2 regions of the Marinobacter xiaoshiensis genome follow, and region 1 is predicted to be linked to the other one. Evidence: riboswitches for the same ligand, from Rfam matches in the RefSeq annotation. Region 1 holds a riboswitch; the other holds the start of a gene.

Region 1 (7,440 bases):
CGCCACAAGGGTGTGCGTGTGTCGGGAGCGTCGATCCAGTACAGACTGGCCCCGGCTTTCACCCGTAGTCGGTTGCCAAGCCCCTTTAGTTGATTTCGGTGCCCGGGCTTGTTGTCTGTGAGCAGCCATATTACAGGTGCCGCCGACGTGCTATTTGCCGCCATAAAAACCTGGGTCGTTTATATCTGGCCGCGTTTTGAAGCGGCGGTGCATCCAGAGATACTGATCGGGTGCGCGCCGGATCTCGCGCTCAATAATCTGATTGATTGCCGTCGCATCCTGCATGTCGTCGCCGCTTGGGAAGGGGTCCAGCGGCGGGTGAAAGTATATGTCATAGCCAGGCTTGTCCTGCCGTCGAAAATGGCTGAATGGAACCACTTTACACTGGCTGCGTGCAGCTATACGAGATGTGGCTGTGATAGTACCAGTTGGTATACCAAAGAACGGCGCGAAAACAATATCTTTGCGGCCATAATCCTGGTCTGTGGCGTACCACACAGTCCGATTCTTTTTCAGGCTGCGGAATAGCCCACGAAGATCCCGGGCGCCCAGGACTGTCTCGTAGCGACGTTCCCTTGCCCGGGTCATAACGGCGTTCATCAGTGGGTTGTTGTGATCCCTCTGCATCACATCTGCCTCAATGTACTCGGTAACCAGGCTGCCTCCAAGGTCCAGGGTGCTGTAGTGGCCGCCCAGCAACAATACACCCTTACCTTCGGCCAGCGCATTGTCCAGATGCTCCTTGCCATGAACCTCTGTTATACCCGTAAGCTTTGCCGGATTCCGGAACCAGGCTATACCCAGCTCCATGAGGCCTATTCCGTTTGCGATAAAACTGTTACGAACCAGTGCACCTTGCTGCGCCTGCGTCAGTTCAGGAAAACACAGGCGTATATTAACCTCGGTGATATGTCGCCGCCTCTTGACAAAGCGCCACGCCAGAAGCCCAATGCATTTGCCAAGCCACCACTGAAAACGGATGGGAAGCTGGGCTGCACACCACATAACAGCAATTCCGATCCAGGTTGGCCACCAACGCGGGTGGCGATAGGCTGCGTAGTCTGTATTGCGCGCCTGTTTACGGTGTTTCTTCTTCACTTGAAATCTGTCCTGCTAGCTCAGTGGGTTGCGGCTATGGCTATGTTGCCCGGCAGTGTCAGTCGGAAGCAACTGGTCAGGCTTTGCGATATGATACCGCACTGTTTTGGGGAGAGTCCTGCGTGCTTCAATTTATCTATTCACAGCTTATACGATTGGCGCTGCCGTTTATTCTTATCCGGTTGTGGTGGCAGGGCCGTCAAGCGCCTGAGCTGCGCATCAACTGGCGGCAGCGGTTGGGTTTTGTTCCCCATGCCAGCGGCACTGTTGTCTGGGTTCATGCTGTGTCGGTAGGCGAAACCATTGCCGCTGCGCCCATGGTGCGGCGGCTGCTCGCCCGCAATCCCGATATAACAATCCTGTTAACCGCCATGACAGACACAGGTCAGACGCAGGCCATGAAAATGTTTGGGGACCAGGTTCAGTATGCATACGCACCTTATGACACCCCCGGTGCCATTCGCCGGTTTCTGAACCGTGTTAACCCCAGAATACTGGTGATTATGGAAACGGAGATATGGCCGAACATGATTCGCCAGAGCCGGTCTCGCGGGGTCCCTGTTTTTCTTATCAACGCCCGGCTGTCGGAGCGCTCAGCGCTGGGCTATGAACGTGTAAAGCGACTGGTAGCACCGATTGTGCGCAGCATCAGCTGGGTTGCAGCCCAAGCTGAAAAAGATGCAGAGCGCTTTCGAAGAATAGGTGTCGCCGCGTCCAAAGTTGCGGTTACAGGCAGCGTCAAATTTGATGTGGATATACCTGACTCAGTGCGCGCGGCGTCAGGGCAGCTAAAGAGCAGCCTTTCAGGTCGCCCCGTGTGGATTGCCGGAAGTACCCATGAAGGCGAAGACGCCCAGTTGCTGGCGGCACATAAGCAGTTGTTGCAGCATCAGCCCGATGCGCTGTTGATTATTGTGCCCCGCCACCCGGAGCGGTTTGAGTCAGTAGCGGAACTCATTGGCCGACAGGAATTCTCTCTGGCGCGGCGCTCTTCAGGTGACGACCCCTCCAGCGCGCAGGTATACCTGGGCGACACCATGGGCGAGCTGATGATGCTCTACGGAGCCAGTGATGTGGCTTTTGTGGGCGGCTCGTTGATAGAGCGTGGCGGTCACAATCCTCTGGAACCGGCGGGCTGGGGAATTCCTGTTATTTCTGGGCACAACGTATTCAATTTTGAAACTATCTATGATCGGTTGCTTGATGATGGTGGCGTAACCATGGTCAGGGATGGAGATGAGGTGTTTCGACAGCTGCTCGCCCTGTTCACTGATGTTGAGGAGCGTCAAGCCAGGGGGCAACGTGCATTGTCGGTGGTAAATAAGAACAAGGGTGCGCTGGATAGGGTGGTTGACGGAATTATCGAGTGGGTTTGAGTTGGGTTGGTGTAGGGGGGGGCAGTAAACGTTGGGTGGGGAGGAATGTGCTCCCCACCGCGCTTTCATCCGGATTTTAGCCTCGCAAACTAGCGTGTCGGGTCTTTCAGGGTCTGTTTGTCGTTGGCCAGAGCCTCAATTCCCGGTGCACTGGCGCTAAGCCAATTGTTCAATTCAATAAGATCTCTAGGGCTAAGGGTGCCGGCAGCCTGCTTTAACCGGAGGGTATTCGTAACATAGTCGTAGCGAGCATTGGCGTAATCATTAAGAGCCACGTAGTAAGCGCGCTCTGCATCCAGTACCTCAACTATGTTGCGGGTGCCCACGTCATACCCCGCGCGGGTCGCGTCCAGTGCGCTGCGGCGGGAAATAATCGTTTGCTCCAGGGCGGATGCAGTCTCTACGTTGTTGTTTACAGTCAGGTACAGGCTGCGCGTGCTCACTCTTACATCGCGGCGGGTCGTGTTCAGATCCTCCTGAGCTACTGTAACCAGCGAACGCTGCTGTCTAACACCAGCTTGAGTTCCGCCGCCCATATATAATGGTATATTCAGCTCAAGGCCGATAACACCTTGGGTCCCTTCCTGTTGCGGAAGCTTGTTGCCATCGAGTTCATTTTTTCCGTAGGAGGCGATCAGATCTAGCGTTGGCATATGGCCAGATTTTGCGACGTCTAAATTGGATTCGCTTGAATCCAGTACTGACATAGCAGCTTGTATTGCCCAGTTCTGTTCAAGAGCCGTCATTTCCCATGCGGATGGGTCTTGCGGTTCTGGTTGACCCAGAGGGAAGCTCTGACGCAAGTTTTGCAGGTCTTCAGAATATTCGCCTGTAAACCGGGCCAGTTGCTCCCGGGCGATGTTCGTCTGGTTTTCTGCTGCAATCCGGATACTTCTGGCATCGTCGTAGCTGGCGCGCGCTTCATAAACTTCTGTGATAGCTATCAGGCCAACATCAAAACGCTCTTGTGCCTGTTCGTATTGCCGGCGAATGGCGGCTTCGCCTGCTCTTGCGGTTGTAACAGTGTCTTGCGCCCGCAATACGTTGAAATAGGCAGTGGCAACATCCAGAATCAGCTGCTGCTGTGCCAGATTGTATTGAGCTTGGGCTGCTGCGGTTTGGAATTTGCTGGAATCATAACGAAACCAGTTGTCTGCTCGGAATACCGGTTGGGTGAGGCGCACACCGTAGTTAAGAGATTTGTAACTGTCCCCCACGCCGTTTTTGGCGTCAAAATCCGTATGATTTCCTTGCGCATAGGCTCCAATCTGGGGCAGCAGGGTACTCTTGCTTATATCACTGGCCGCCTGCTGGGATTCGAATCTGGCTTGAGCAGCCGCGATCCCGGAGTCGTAAGAGAGTGCTTTCTCATAGGTCTCAACCAGGTCCAGGGAAAGGGCAGGCTGAGCCGCCAAGAGGCCAATAAGTCCGGAAAGCAATCGTTTCTTCATTATTACTCCTGAGTACATGTGCGCGCCGGCGCCCAGTTGGGGGCGCTGAAAAAGGATACCGGATTGCCCGCGATGACATGGAGGCAACATCAGTAATGGCATGGTTAAGCAAGCCGACTGAAACAATCTTCCCATTATGGACAATAATTGCGCTCAGCTCTACACTTGCAAACAACACTCACTTTGAGTGCTACAGATTAAAGACTCGCGTCTTGACGGGGTGCTGGCTGTTTGACTTGTTCAGATAGTCGGCTGAGATTGCATCGCAGAACCCGCGACCTGATCCGGATAATACCGGCGTAGGGATTGAGACCAAGCTATCGAAGAGCCAGTGCTACCCGAGAACCACGTGGGTAGGGGCTCTCTCCGTCATGCGCGACCCGAATTCCAAAGTAATATTCCGGGAGCGAATGATGACAGATCTGCCTACCTACCTCAGTGATTCCGCCCGCGTCGATTCCGCCGCGATACAGCCCTTGCCGGGGTCGCGCAAAGTATACGTGCAGGGTAGCCGTTCCGACCTGCGGGTGCCTATGCGGGAAATCACCGTGCAGGACACACCCACAGAAATGGGTGGCGAGAAAAACCCACCGGTTGTGGTGTACGACACCTCCGGCATATACACAGACCCTGAAGCCACCATCGATCTGCGCAAAGGCCTTCCCGCCATCCGCGCGGCCTGGATAGCGGAGCGTGAAGATACGGCTCCCTTGGCAGGCTACACCTCGGAATACACCCGTCGCAGAATGAAAGATCCGCAGCTGGACCCGCTCCGTTTTATGGATGAGCGCAAGCCGCTGAGGGCGCTGGGCAATAAAAACGTGACCCAGATGCACTACGCCCGCAAAGGCATCATTACGCCGGAGATGGAATTCATCGCCATACGGGAAAACATGAAGCTGCAGGAAGCTCGTGAGCAAGGCTTGGCCGATGATCAGCACCCCGGCCAATCGTTCGGCGCCAGCATCCCAAAGGAAATTACCCCCGAATTTGTGCGCAGCGAAGTTGCCCGGGGCAGGGCCATCATCCCCGCGAACATTAACCACCCTGAATCCGAGCCCATGATTATCGGCCGAAATTTCCTGGTGAAAATCAACGGCAACATCGGCAACTCAGCGGTTACCTCGTCTATTGAAGAAGAAGTAGAGAAACTCACCTGGGGCATCCGCTGGGGTTCCGATACCATCATGGACCTTTCCACCGGCAAGAACATTCACGAAACCCGCGAATGGCTGATCCGCAACTCACCGGTGCCGGTCGGCACAGTGCCCATCTATCAGGCGCTGGAAAAAGTAGGCGGTGTCGCTGAAGACCTCACTTGGGAAATCTTCCGGGATACATTGATTGAGCAAGCAGAGCAGGGCGTGGACTACTTCACCATCCACGCAGGTGTGCGTTTGCATCACGTTCCCATGACCGCCAAACGCACCACCGGCATTGTCTCCCGTGGCGGCTCCATCATGGCCAAATGGTGCCTGGCCCATCACAAGGAAAGCTTCCTGTACGAACACTTCGAAGACATCTGCGAAATCATGAAAGCCTACGATGTCTCCTTCAGCCTCGGCGACGGCCTGCGCCCCGGCTCCATAGCCGACGCCAACGACGCAGCCCAGTTCGGCGAACTGGAAACCCTGGGCGAACTCACCAAAATCGCCTGGAAGCACGACGTACAATGCATGATCGAAGGCCCCGGCCACGTACCCATGCACCTGGTAAAAGAGAACATGGACAAGCAGCTGGAGTGCTGTGACGAAGCGCCCTTTTATACCCTCGGGCCATTGGTCACCGACATTGCCCCTGGCTACGACCACATAACCTCCGGCATCGGCGCTGCCATGATCGGCTGGTTTGGCTGTGCCATGCTCTGCTACGTCACCCCCAAAGAGCACTTGGGTTTACCAAATAAAGACGACGTAAAAACCGGCATCATCACCTACAAAATCGCCGCCCACGCCGCCGACCTGGCAAAAGGCCATCCCGGCGCCCAAATCCGCGACAACGCCCTATCCAAAGCCCGGTTCGAATTCCGCTGGGAAGACCAGTTCAACCTCGGTTTGGACCCGGACACAGCCCGCGCCTTCCATGACGAAACCCTGCCCAAGGAATCCGCCAAAGTGGCCCACTTCTGCTCCATGTGCGGCCCGAAATTCTGCTCCATGAAAATCTCCCAGGAAGTTCGCGATTATGCAGCCGAACACGGCATTGATGAGATTTCAGCCGTGGATGCAGGCATGAAGGAAAAGTCCCGGGAGTTCGTGGAGTCAGGGAGTAAGCTATACGATAAAGTGTAAGTTCTTAGCCTGATTAGCTGGCTGGGCGCGATCCAGCCAGCTAATTACTGTCAGCGTATTACTGTGATGCACGGGGCAGTTGTGGGAGAACGCTTCCCAAAACTGTGCGAAGCCATGGATGGCGTAGCCAAGCGTACAGGGACGTATTCACAGCGTGTTTTGGGAAGCGTTCTCCCACAACTGTCTTGCACCCAAGCAGGCTTGCAATAAACAACACCAACCGGCTATCGTGCAAAACCGATTTCAAAACAGAGTAAAGCATGACCAAGCCGTTCCAGTTCAAAGCCAGTGATGTCAAAGTTGAAAAACGCGAAATCGTCTTCCAGGGCTTCTTTCGCATGGACAAGCTGTGCCTGACTCACCCGCGCTTTGATGGCCGGAACATGCCGCAGTTTACCCGCGAGCTTTTCATTCGTGGCGATGCCACCTGCGTGCTTCCCTACGACCCCGAACGGGACGAAGTGGTACTGCTGGAACAATTCCGCCTGGGCGCTTTGGGGCGAGACCAATCCCCCTGGTTGCTGGAACTGGTCGCTGGAATGAACGAAGAAGGCGAGAGCAGCGAAGAAGTCGCCCAAAGAGAGGCTGAAGAAGAAGCCGGCCTCAGCTTCAGCAAACTCGAAAAAATCTGTGATTACCTGGTGTCGCCAGGTGGCACTACAGAAATGGTGTACCTGTATTGCGGCAAAGTCAGCACCGAATCCGCAGGCGGCCTGTTCGGACTGGAAGAGGAAAGCGAAGACATCCGTGCCCATGTGGTTTCAGCAGACGAAGCCATAGCGATGATCAGCGACGGCCGCATCAACAATGCAGCAGCAATCATTGCCATACAATGGCTGCAGATCAATCGTGCCAGACTGCGGGCAGGGTGGTAGCCATGAATGAATGGGCAATGAAACCCAAGCGCTACGTGCCCGACCTGCGGCAGCTTGGAGCCCTGTGTGAGGGTAACTACCACCGCATTGAAAGATTACGCCAACTGAGAGCAGGTGATCAGCCCGTCTGCGACATTGAGTTGCACCGGGAAAGCGAATATTTGGGCCGGGTTCGAATCAAGGTGCTGCAAACCGCCCGATATACCGAAACCCTCTTGCTCGAACAAATACACAATAGTGGTCGCTGGCTTAACAATCCGCAGATGACCGTGCGTGTATACCACGATGCAGTTATGGCAGAGGTCATAAGTTGTTATCGCGACACGCAGATTGCGCCGGTCAACGATTA
Region 2 (7,440 bases), on a different contig from region 1:
GGCAGCGGATGAATCGCCCCACGGGGCCAGTTCCTCAGCGGATTTGGACCGATAACGATCAAAGAAGGCGGCACGGATGGCGCGGACCAGGGTGCTCTTACCGGATTCGTTGGGGCCGTGAATCAGGTTAATACCTGGCTGCAGGCTATCCAGCTCCAGGCCTTGCCTGAATTGGCGAAACTGCTCAACACGTAAACGCTGGAGTTTCATTGGGCCACCTCCGCGTCTTTTGGTTTGAGCAGGCCTGCAAGAATGCCGAGCGCATCCCGTGCTACGGCAGCCTCCTCACCCTCTTCAGTCGCCTGCTGGCTCTCCCTTAGCTCTTGAACCACTTCTCCGAGATACCCGTCTGCATGCAGTTCGGCAATATCCTCCTCAGTGGGCTCCAGCTGCAAGCCGCTTCGATCACAGGTAACGCTGCGGTAGCGAGCTTCTGCTATCGAAAGTACTTCCGTCAGTTTTTGATCGCCGGCCAGCGTGAGTGTGCCGCTAAGTTTCAAATCCAGAACCGAAGCCTCGGGCAATTTGCCTATGCGAATCAGTAGTTCGTCCAGATCGGATGGCACAGATAGAGTCTCCAGCCACTGGTGCCATTGATAGCGGGCGGTTTCATGGCGGGTCACTTGAGGTGTCGCCCCCGGACTTTCAATATCAACAATCAGCACATACCCGGCATCGTTATTGCGAAAACGCTCAGGTTCAGGCGTGCCGCTGTACCAGGTTCGCTCGTTTATTTGCTTAACGCCGTGCCAGTCGCCCAAGGCCAGGTAATCCAAATTAGCTGTGGTGGTTCTGTCGGGGGCGATGGGGTTGGTTGAATCAATTTCGTCCGGCAGCAAGCCTTGAACGCTGCCGTGGGCCAAACCTATGCGGAGCAAATCAGGTGCGGTTTCCATTTCGGCAAAAGGCTGGGTCAGGTCGCCATAGGTGTGTCGCTGGGTAAGAGGCGCCGACAGCACAGCGATACCCTGGTCCAGCAAAGATGTAACTCCGGATTCAAGTGCAAGGTAAACGTTCTGTGGAACGGCTCCCAACCGCTTTGCCCGAGACCATACACTCTCTGCAAGTGCCGCATCGTGGTTGCCTGGCAGCATTACCCAAGGGCCCTTAAAGCCACTGGTGGCATTAAACACGCGTCTGATGGTGCGATCAGATACTGTTTGAGCATCGAACACATCACCTGCAACCAATACCGCGTCGCACTGGTGTTCAGTGGCCAGCGCCGCCAGCCGCTCGATGGCTTCATATCGTGCCTCAACCAATGCAGCGCCATCTTCGGCGTCAAACCGGCTGTAGGTTCGGCCCATTTGCCAATCTGCTGTATGTAAAAACTTTGGCACCTGCGTTCTCCTTGCCTCTTACCATTGCCAACCGCCAGCATGGTACACTTTATTCAACTCAACGGGGTGCCGGGCAAATGCCGGGCTGAGACCATACCCGCGGAACCTGATCCGGATTATGCCGGCGAAGGGATTGAGCACTCACCACCCTCGGTGGGGCCCGCAACATGGCTGCCAATTATGGCCACCCTTAACTTGTTGCGGAGGTTATACCACCATGCTCATCCGAGCGTTTGCACTGTTTCTGCTTGCTTTGGCGTTTGCGCCTGCACACGCCCAAAAGGCAGCCATCCTTACTGTGTATACCCACCCCTCTTTCGCCGCAGAATGGGGCCCGGGGCCAGCCGTTAAAGAAGCCTTTGAGCAAACCTGCAACTGCCAGATCAACTATGTGGTGCTGGACAGCGGTGGTGACATTCTCCAACGCCTGCGCCTTGAGGGCAAAAGCACTCAGGCCGATGTGGTGCTGGGCCTGGACACCGCCACCATGGAAACAACTCGACAAACAGGCTTGTTGGCAAACCACGAAACCGATCTTTCAGCCCTGAACCTGCCCATCAACTGGCAAGACCCGGTGTTTGTACCTTACGACTGGGGCTACTTTGCGTTCGTTTACGATACCGAACAACTGCCTAATCCACCAAAAAGTCTGAACGCGCTGATCGCAGCCCCTGACGACCTGAAGATCATCATCCAGGACCCAAGAACCAGCACCCCCGGCCTTGGATTGCTGCTCTGGATGCGCCATGTATACGGCGACCAGGCGGCTGAAAAGTGGCAGCAACTCAACGGCAAGATTCTCACCACAACCAAAAGCTGGAGCGACGGCTATTTTTCGCTGTTCATGAATGGCGAAGCGCCGATGATTCTTTCCTATAGCACCTCCCCGGCTTACCACATGGCCGTAGATAAAACAGATCGATACCAGGCCGCTCAGTTCGAAGAGGGTCACTATCTGCAAGTTGAAGTGGCTGCCTTGGTTGATTCATCCGATCAGAAAAAACTCGGGCGTGAATTTCTCGACTTTATGCTGAGCGCGAGTTTTCAAAGGCACATTCCCCTTAAAAACGTGATGTACCCGGCTACCGATTTGGGCGATGAATTGCCATCCGTTTTCGACAAGCTGATTCAGCCAGAAGAAGCGCTGTATTTTGACCCCAAAACCGTAACCGATAACCGCCGCCAATGGATGAACGAGTGGCTGGATGCCATGACACGGTAATCAAGGCCCATGAGCAGCCTCGCTAAGCGCCAGCAACACGCGTTACCTTCGCACTCGACACCCGGGCGGCCTGCACCTTTCAGCCGCCCCGGGTGGCAGCTCTGGCCCGGGCTTACGATCGCCAGTGCGCTGGTGCTGCTTTCGGTGGCGGGGCTGGCAGCCCTTATCTGGGAGGCTTCACTACCGGATATCAGCCAACTCTGGCAAAGCCGCTATTTGCGCACCGTGGTTACCTTTACGATTTGGCAGGCGTTTCTTTCTGTTTTACTCAGTCTTCTTGTGGCTATTCCGATTGCCAGAATCCTCGCCAGACAACCTGCGTTTCCGGGGCGTGCTGTTCTGCTGCGGTTGATGGAGCTGAGCCTGGTGCTTCCCTCGATTGTTGCAGTGTCTGGATTGGTTAGCGTGTACGGGCGCCAAGGTTGGTTCACCGGCTTTGCCCATGACTGGCTTGGCGCATCATGGAACCTCTACGGCATCAACGGCATTGTGTTGGCCCATGTGTTTTTCAACGCGCCGCTGGCCGCACGGATTCTGTTGCAGGCAATTGAAGGTGCACCCCCATCGCAACTCAGGGTTGCCGCCCAGCTCGGGCTTGGGCGCTGGTGGTATTGGCGAGCGGTGGAGTGGCCTGCCATCAAGCCTGTCTTGTCTGGCGTTGCGGCACTGGTATTCACACTGTGCTTTACCAGCTTTGCCATAGTGATGACCTTGGGCGGCGGGCCAGCGGCAACCACCATTGAAGTTGCGATCTACCAGTCTTTGCGATTCGAATTCGATTCCGGCCAAGCTGCTCTTCTTGCCATGGTTCAGCTTATTATTTGCGGGTTCCTTTGGTGGCTGGCAGCCCGCCGCGGGCTTACGGCTTCTCTACTGCCGGACAGGCGCGTTGCGTCGCACCGAACCAAAGCAGGCAGTTCCCTCCATGCGCGCTTGGCAGATGGCACCGTCCTCGGATTGTTTGTGCTCTTTCTGGTAATGCCGCTGTTGGCCATTTTAATTAGAGGCCTTCCCGGTATGGGCAGCGCTTTCTTTCCGCAAGGCAGCTTCTCGGTCAATCCAGCTTTACTTGACGCCACAGTGAGAAGCCTGGCAATCGCCCTGCCCGCCGGGTTGATGTCTGTATGCGCTGCTCTACTAATGCTGGCTTCGGGATCGGTATCGAAGAGACCTGCAATCACTCAGCTAACCGATGTGGCAGCGTATTTGCCTTTGATGATTCCACCGCTGGTTCTCGGCACAGGCCTGTTTCTGCTGTTCCGACCCAGCCTTGGCAGTTCAAGTGAAGGGTTGGTGCTGGTTACGCTAATCAACGCGATGATGGCTCTGCCCTTTGTATTGCAGATGCTCAAAGGCCCACTGGGGAGCCTCGACTCCGCCAGCCGCCAGCAAGCAGATCAGCTTGGCGTGCTGGGCTGGTATCGCTGGCGATGGCTGCACTGGCCAAGAATGCGCAAGCCATTGGCTTTAGCCATGGCCTACGGCACAGGCTTATCGCTGGGTGATTTCGGGGTTATTGCGCTGTTCGGCACACCGGGCCAGCCTACCCTGCCAGTGCTGCTGTATCAGCAGCTTGGCAGTTACCGAATGGATGCCGCGGCCGCCACCGGGCTCTGGCTTGTGCTGCTTTTGCTCGTGCTGTTTAGCGTTTTTAACAGGCTGGGATCGCCGTTACACCAAACCGGTTTGGTAACCAAATCACCCAGAAGTGTTCCGGAGCCTGAACATGCTTGAAGTAAGGAATCTGGTATTTTCATACCCGGACCAGGAATCTCCCTGGAATTTTCATTTCACCGTGGAGCCAGGGCAATGCATTGCGATTCACGGCGCCAGCGGATCGGGCAAATCCACACTGATGAACCTGCTGGCAGGTTTTCTTGAGCCACAATCCGGCGACATCCTTTGGCAGGATGAAAGCCTGCGCCAACAGGCACCCTGGCAACGACCATTCACCAGCGTGTTCCAGGAGCACAACCTGTTTGAACACCTCAATGTTGAGACGAATATCGGCCTTGGCATCCACCCCGGGCTAAAACTCACACCTGAGAACCAACAGGCTATCGAGCAGGGACTGGACAGCGTTGGTCTTGAAGGCTTTGGCAAGCGTTTACCCGGAGACCTTTCTGGCGGCCAGCGACAGCGTGTTGCCTTATTACGGGCGCTGCTGCGCAAAAAGCCAATACTGCTTCTTGATGAGCCACTTACGGGCCTGGACAGCGAAGCACGGGATCTTCTTCGACAATTGCTGCTAGATGAGAAAGCTCGGGGTACACTCATTGTGCTCGCCAGCCATGATAAGGAAGACCGCCAGTTACTGGCAGATAGCGTTCACAGACTCTAAGCTAGTAAGCTAATAAACCAACCTTTGGAATTCTGACACCCGTGCCCATCAGTGCCAGCTCCCCGGAACACGAAAAACCCTCATTGAATCACCGTCAGCCAGGATCTCTGACGAGTGAACATGGCAACTTGGTTATTCAGGGCGACTGGACTCTGGCCGACTATAAAGCACTCAAAAAGCGTGTTGAGGCGAATTCCGACCAACAGTGGGCCGCTGAGCGCATAGACCTGAAAGGTCTGGGGAAAGTTGATACGGCCGGCGCATCGCTTCTGACCACCCTGCTTGGGCCGGACACCCTCATTTCGCTGACTGAACAGGATGGTAACACCCCGACAACCCTGCCTCAGGAACAAAGCGCACTGCTGCAAGCAGTGGCGAATGCAATGCGAGAAGAGCCATCCCCTGAGCCTGAAGGTCTTACGCCAGTTGCTGAGTTTCTGACCGAAACTGGCAAGAGAGTTGCTGCCGTTTGGCATCTTGCCTACTTGTTGTCCGGGTTTGTCGGCCAGATTATCGCAATGCTGGTGTATATCCTGCCACGACCCAAACGCTGGCGTATCACGCCGTTTGTCGCAGCAATTCAGGCTACCGGCCTCAACGCGCTACCTATCGTTGCCCTGCTCACCTTTCTGGTTGGCGCCGTGGTTGCCTTTTTAGGTGCCACGGTTTTGAAGGACTTTGGCGCGACAATCTATACGGTCAATTTGGTGGCCTTCTCATTTTTTCGGGAGTTTGGTGTGTTGCTTGCGGCCATTTTGCTTGCAGGCCGAACGGCCAGCGCCTTCACTGCACAAATCGGTGCCATGAAAGTAAACGAGGAGCTGGATGCCATCCGCACTCTGGGGCTGGACCCGGTTGAATTGCTCGTCATTCCGCGAGTTCTGGCGATGATGGTCAGCCTGCCGATTCTGACCTTCGTGGGCATTATCTCCGGTCTTGTTGGCGGTGGCATGGTCTGCGCTCTTGCTCTGGACATTACTCCAACTCAATTCATGGCGATTGTAGAGCGGGACATTGCGCTAAAGCACTTTCTTGTAGGTATGTCGAAAGCGCCCATTTTTGCCTTTTTGATCGCGGCTATCGGCTGCCTTGAAGGATTCAAAGTGGGCGGCAGCGCTCAGTCCGTTGGCGTGCACACCACGTCTGCTGTAGTGCAGTCGATTTTTATGGTTATTCTTCTTGATGCGGTGGCTGCACTTTTCTTCATGGAAATGGGCTGGTAAACCATGGCAGAGCAGACCATTCACGCAGCCAACACTCGCCCAGCGTCCGTTATTGAAGTGCGCGGGCTTGATAACCGCTTTGGTAGTCATGTAGTCCACAAAAACCTGGATCTGGATCTCGTCAAAGGTGAAATCCTGGGTGTTGTAGGCGGTTCAGGAACGGGCAAGTCGGTGCTCCTGAGAAGCATAGTGGGCCTCCTCAAACCTTCAGCCGGCCGTATAAGGGTTTTCGGGAAAGATCTCGATGAACTGAGCGCTGCAGAACGCTCGCAAACCGAGCAGCGCTTTGGCGTTCTGTTTCAAAGAGGCGCGCTGTTCACCTCATTGAATCTGCTTCAGAATATTTCACTGCCATTAATTGAGCACTGCGACTTGTCCCGCCCGGATGCGGAAGAGCTTGCCCACATGAAACTTGCTCTTACGGGCTTGCCAGCAGACTCCGCCCTAAAATACCCGTCAGAACTCTCGGGCGGCATGGTCAAACGCGCTGCCTTGGCGCGGGCGCTGGCAATGGACCCGGAAGTTCTGTTTCTGGATGAACCAACCGCCGGGCTCGACCCTATTGGCGCTGCAGCATTTGACAAGCTGATCGTTACCCTTCGGGATGCTCTGGGGCTGACTGTGTTTTTGGTCACCCACGATCTGGATACTTTGTATACAACCTGCGATCGGGTGGCAGTGCTGTCACAAAAGAAGGTTCTGGTTGCAGACTCCATCGAAAACGTCGCTGCAACAGACGATGCATGGATTCAGAATTATTTTCAGGGCCCCCGCGGGCGGGCCGCCAGTTACGCATTCCGCGCTCAAGATACGAGACGGTTACCGGAGTAAGAGGCTATGGAACCAAAAGCACACCATCTTATTATTGGGCTTTTTACGCTCACTGCGGTGCTGGCGGCCTTATTGTTCGCATTGTGGCTGGTCAAGTCCTCTGCAGACCGCGAATGGTCCTATTACGAAATCGTGTTTGACCAGGCCGTGGGCGGTCTCGCCAAAGGCAACCCGGTTCTTTACAGTGGCGTTGCTGTGGGCGATGTACTGGAACTGAAACTCGACCCGGACAACCCCGGCCACGTGCGAGTTCTGGTGCGGGTTGAACAGACTGTTCCCGTACGGAAAAACACCCGTGCGGGCTTGGTGCTGGCTAATATTGCAGGCAGCATGAGCGTTCAGTTCAGCGGTGGCACCAAGGATAGCCCAGTGTTGACGGGCACCCGAACTGATCCGGCGCAGATTACTGCCGAACCTTCAGCGTTTAAAAGCCTACTGACCAATGGCGAGGTCCTTTTGACAAAGGCAGAGCAACTGCTGACC

Evidence for each region. Region 1 has a riboswitch for thiamine pyrophosphate ahead of thiC (phosphomethylpyrimidine synthase ThiC). Riboswitches for the same ligand answer to the same signal wherever they lie in the genome.
Region 2: linked by a shared signal. The riboswitch ahead of thiB (thiamine ABC transporter substrate binding subunit) and the one ahead of thiC (phosphomethylpyrimidine synthase ThiC) in region 1 are both predicted to bind thiamine pyrophosphate.

The regions. Positions count from the first base shown of each region.
Region 1 is NZ_JAVMBO010000015.1:90,319-97,758, reverse strand. Features, by position in the region: gene RKA07_RS11090 (mitochondrial fission ELM1 family protein) at 1-164, opposite strand, end outside; gene lpxL (LpxL/LpxP family Kdo(2)-lipid IV(A) lauroyl/palmitoleoyl acyltransferase) at 151-1,098, opposite strand; gene waaA (lipid IV(A) 3-deoxy-D-manno-octulosonic acid transferase) at 1,221-2,474, shown strand; gene RKA07_RS11075 (TolC family outer membrane protein) at 2,564-3,925, opposite strand; TPP riboswitch at 4,132-4,248, shown strand; gene thiC (phosphomethylpyrimidine synthase ThiC) at 4,339-6,216, shown strand; gene RKA07_RS11065 (NUDIX domain-containing protein) at 6,477-7,091, shown strand; gene RKA07_RS11060 (DUF1249 domain-containing protein) at 7,094-7,440, shown strand, end outside.
Region 2 is NZ_JAVMBO010000010.1:3,928-11,367, forward strand. Features, by position in the region: gene RKA07_RS07565 (AAA family ATPase) at 1-210, opposite strand, end outside; gene RKA07_RS07570 (metallophosphoesterase family protein) at 207-1,340, opposite strand; TPP riboswitch at 1,393-1,490, shown strand; gene thiB (thiamine ABC transporter substrate binding subunit) at 1,558-2,562, shown strand; gene thiP (thiamine/thiamine pyrophosphate ABC transporter permease) at 2,572-4,296, shown strand; gene RKA07_RS07585 (thiamine ABC transporter ATP-binding protein) at 4,289-4,903, shown strand; gene RKA07_RS07590 (MlaE family ABC transporter permease) at 4,936-6,126, shown strand; gene RKA07_RS07595 (ABC transporter ATP-binding protein) at 6,130-6,957, shown strand; gene RKA07_RS07600 (MlaD family protein) at 6,964-7,440, shown strand, end outside.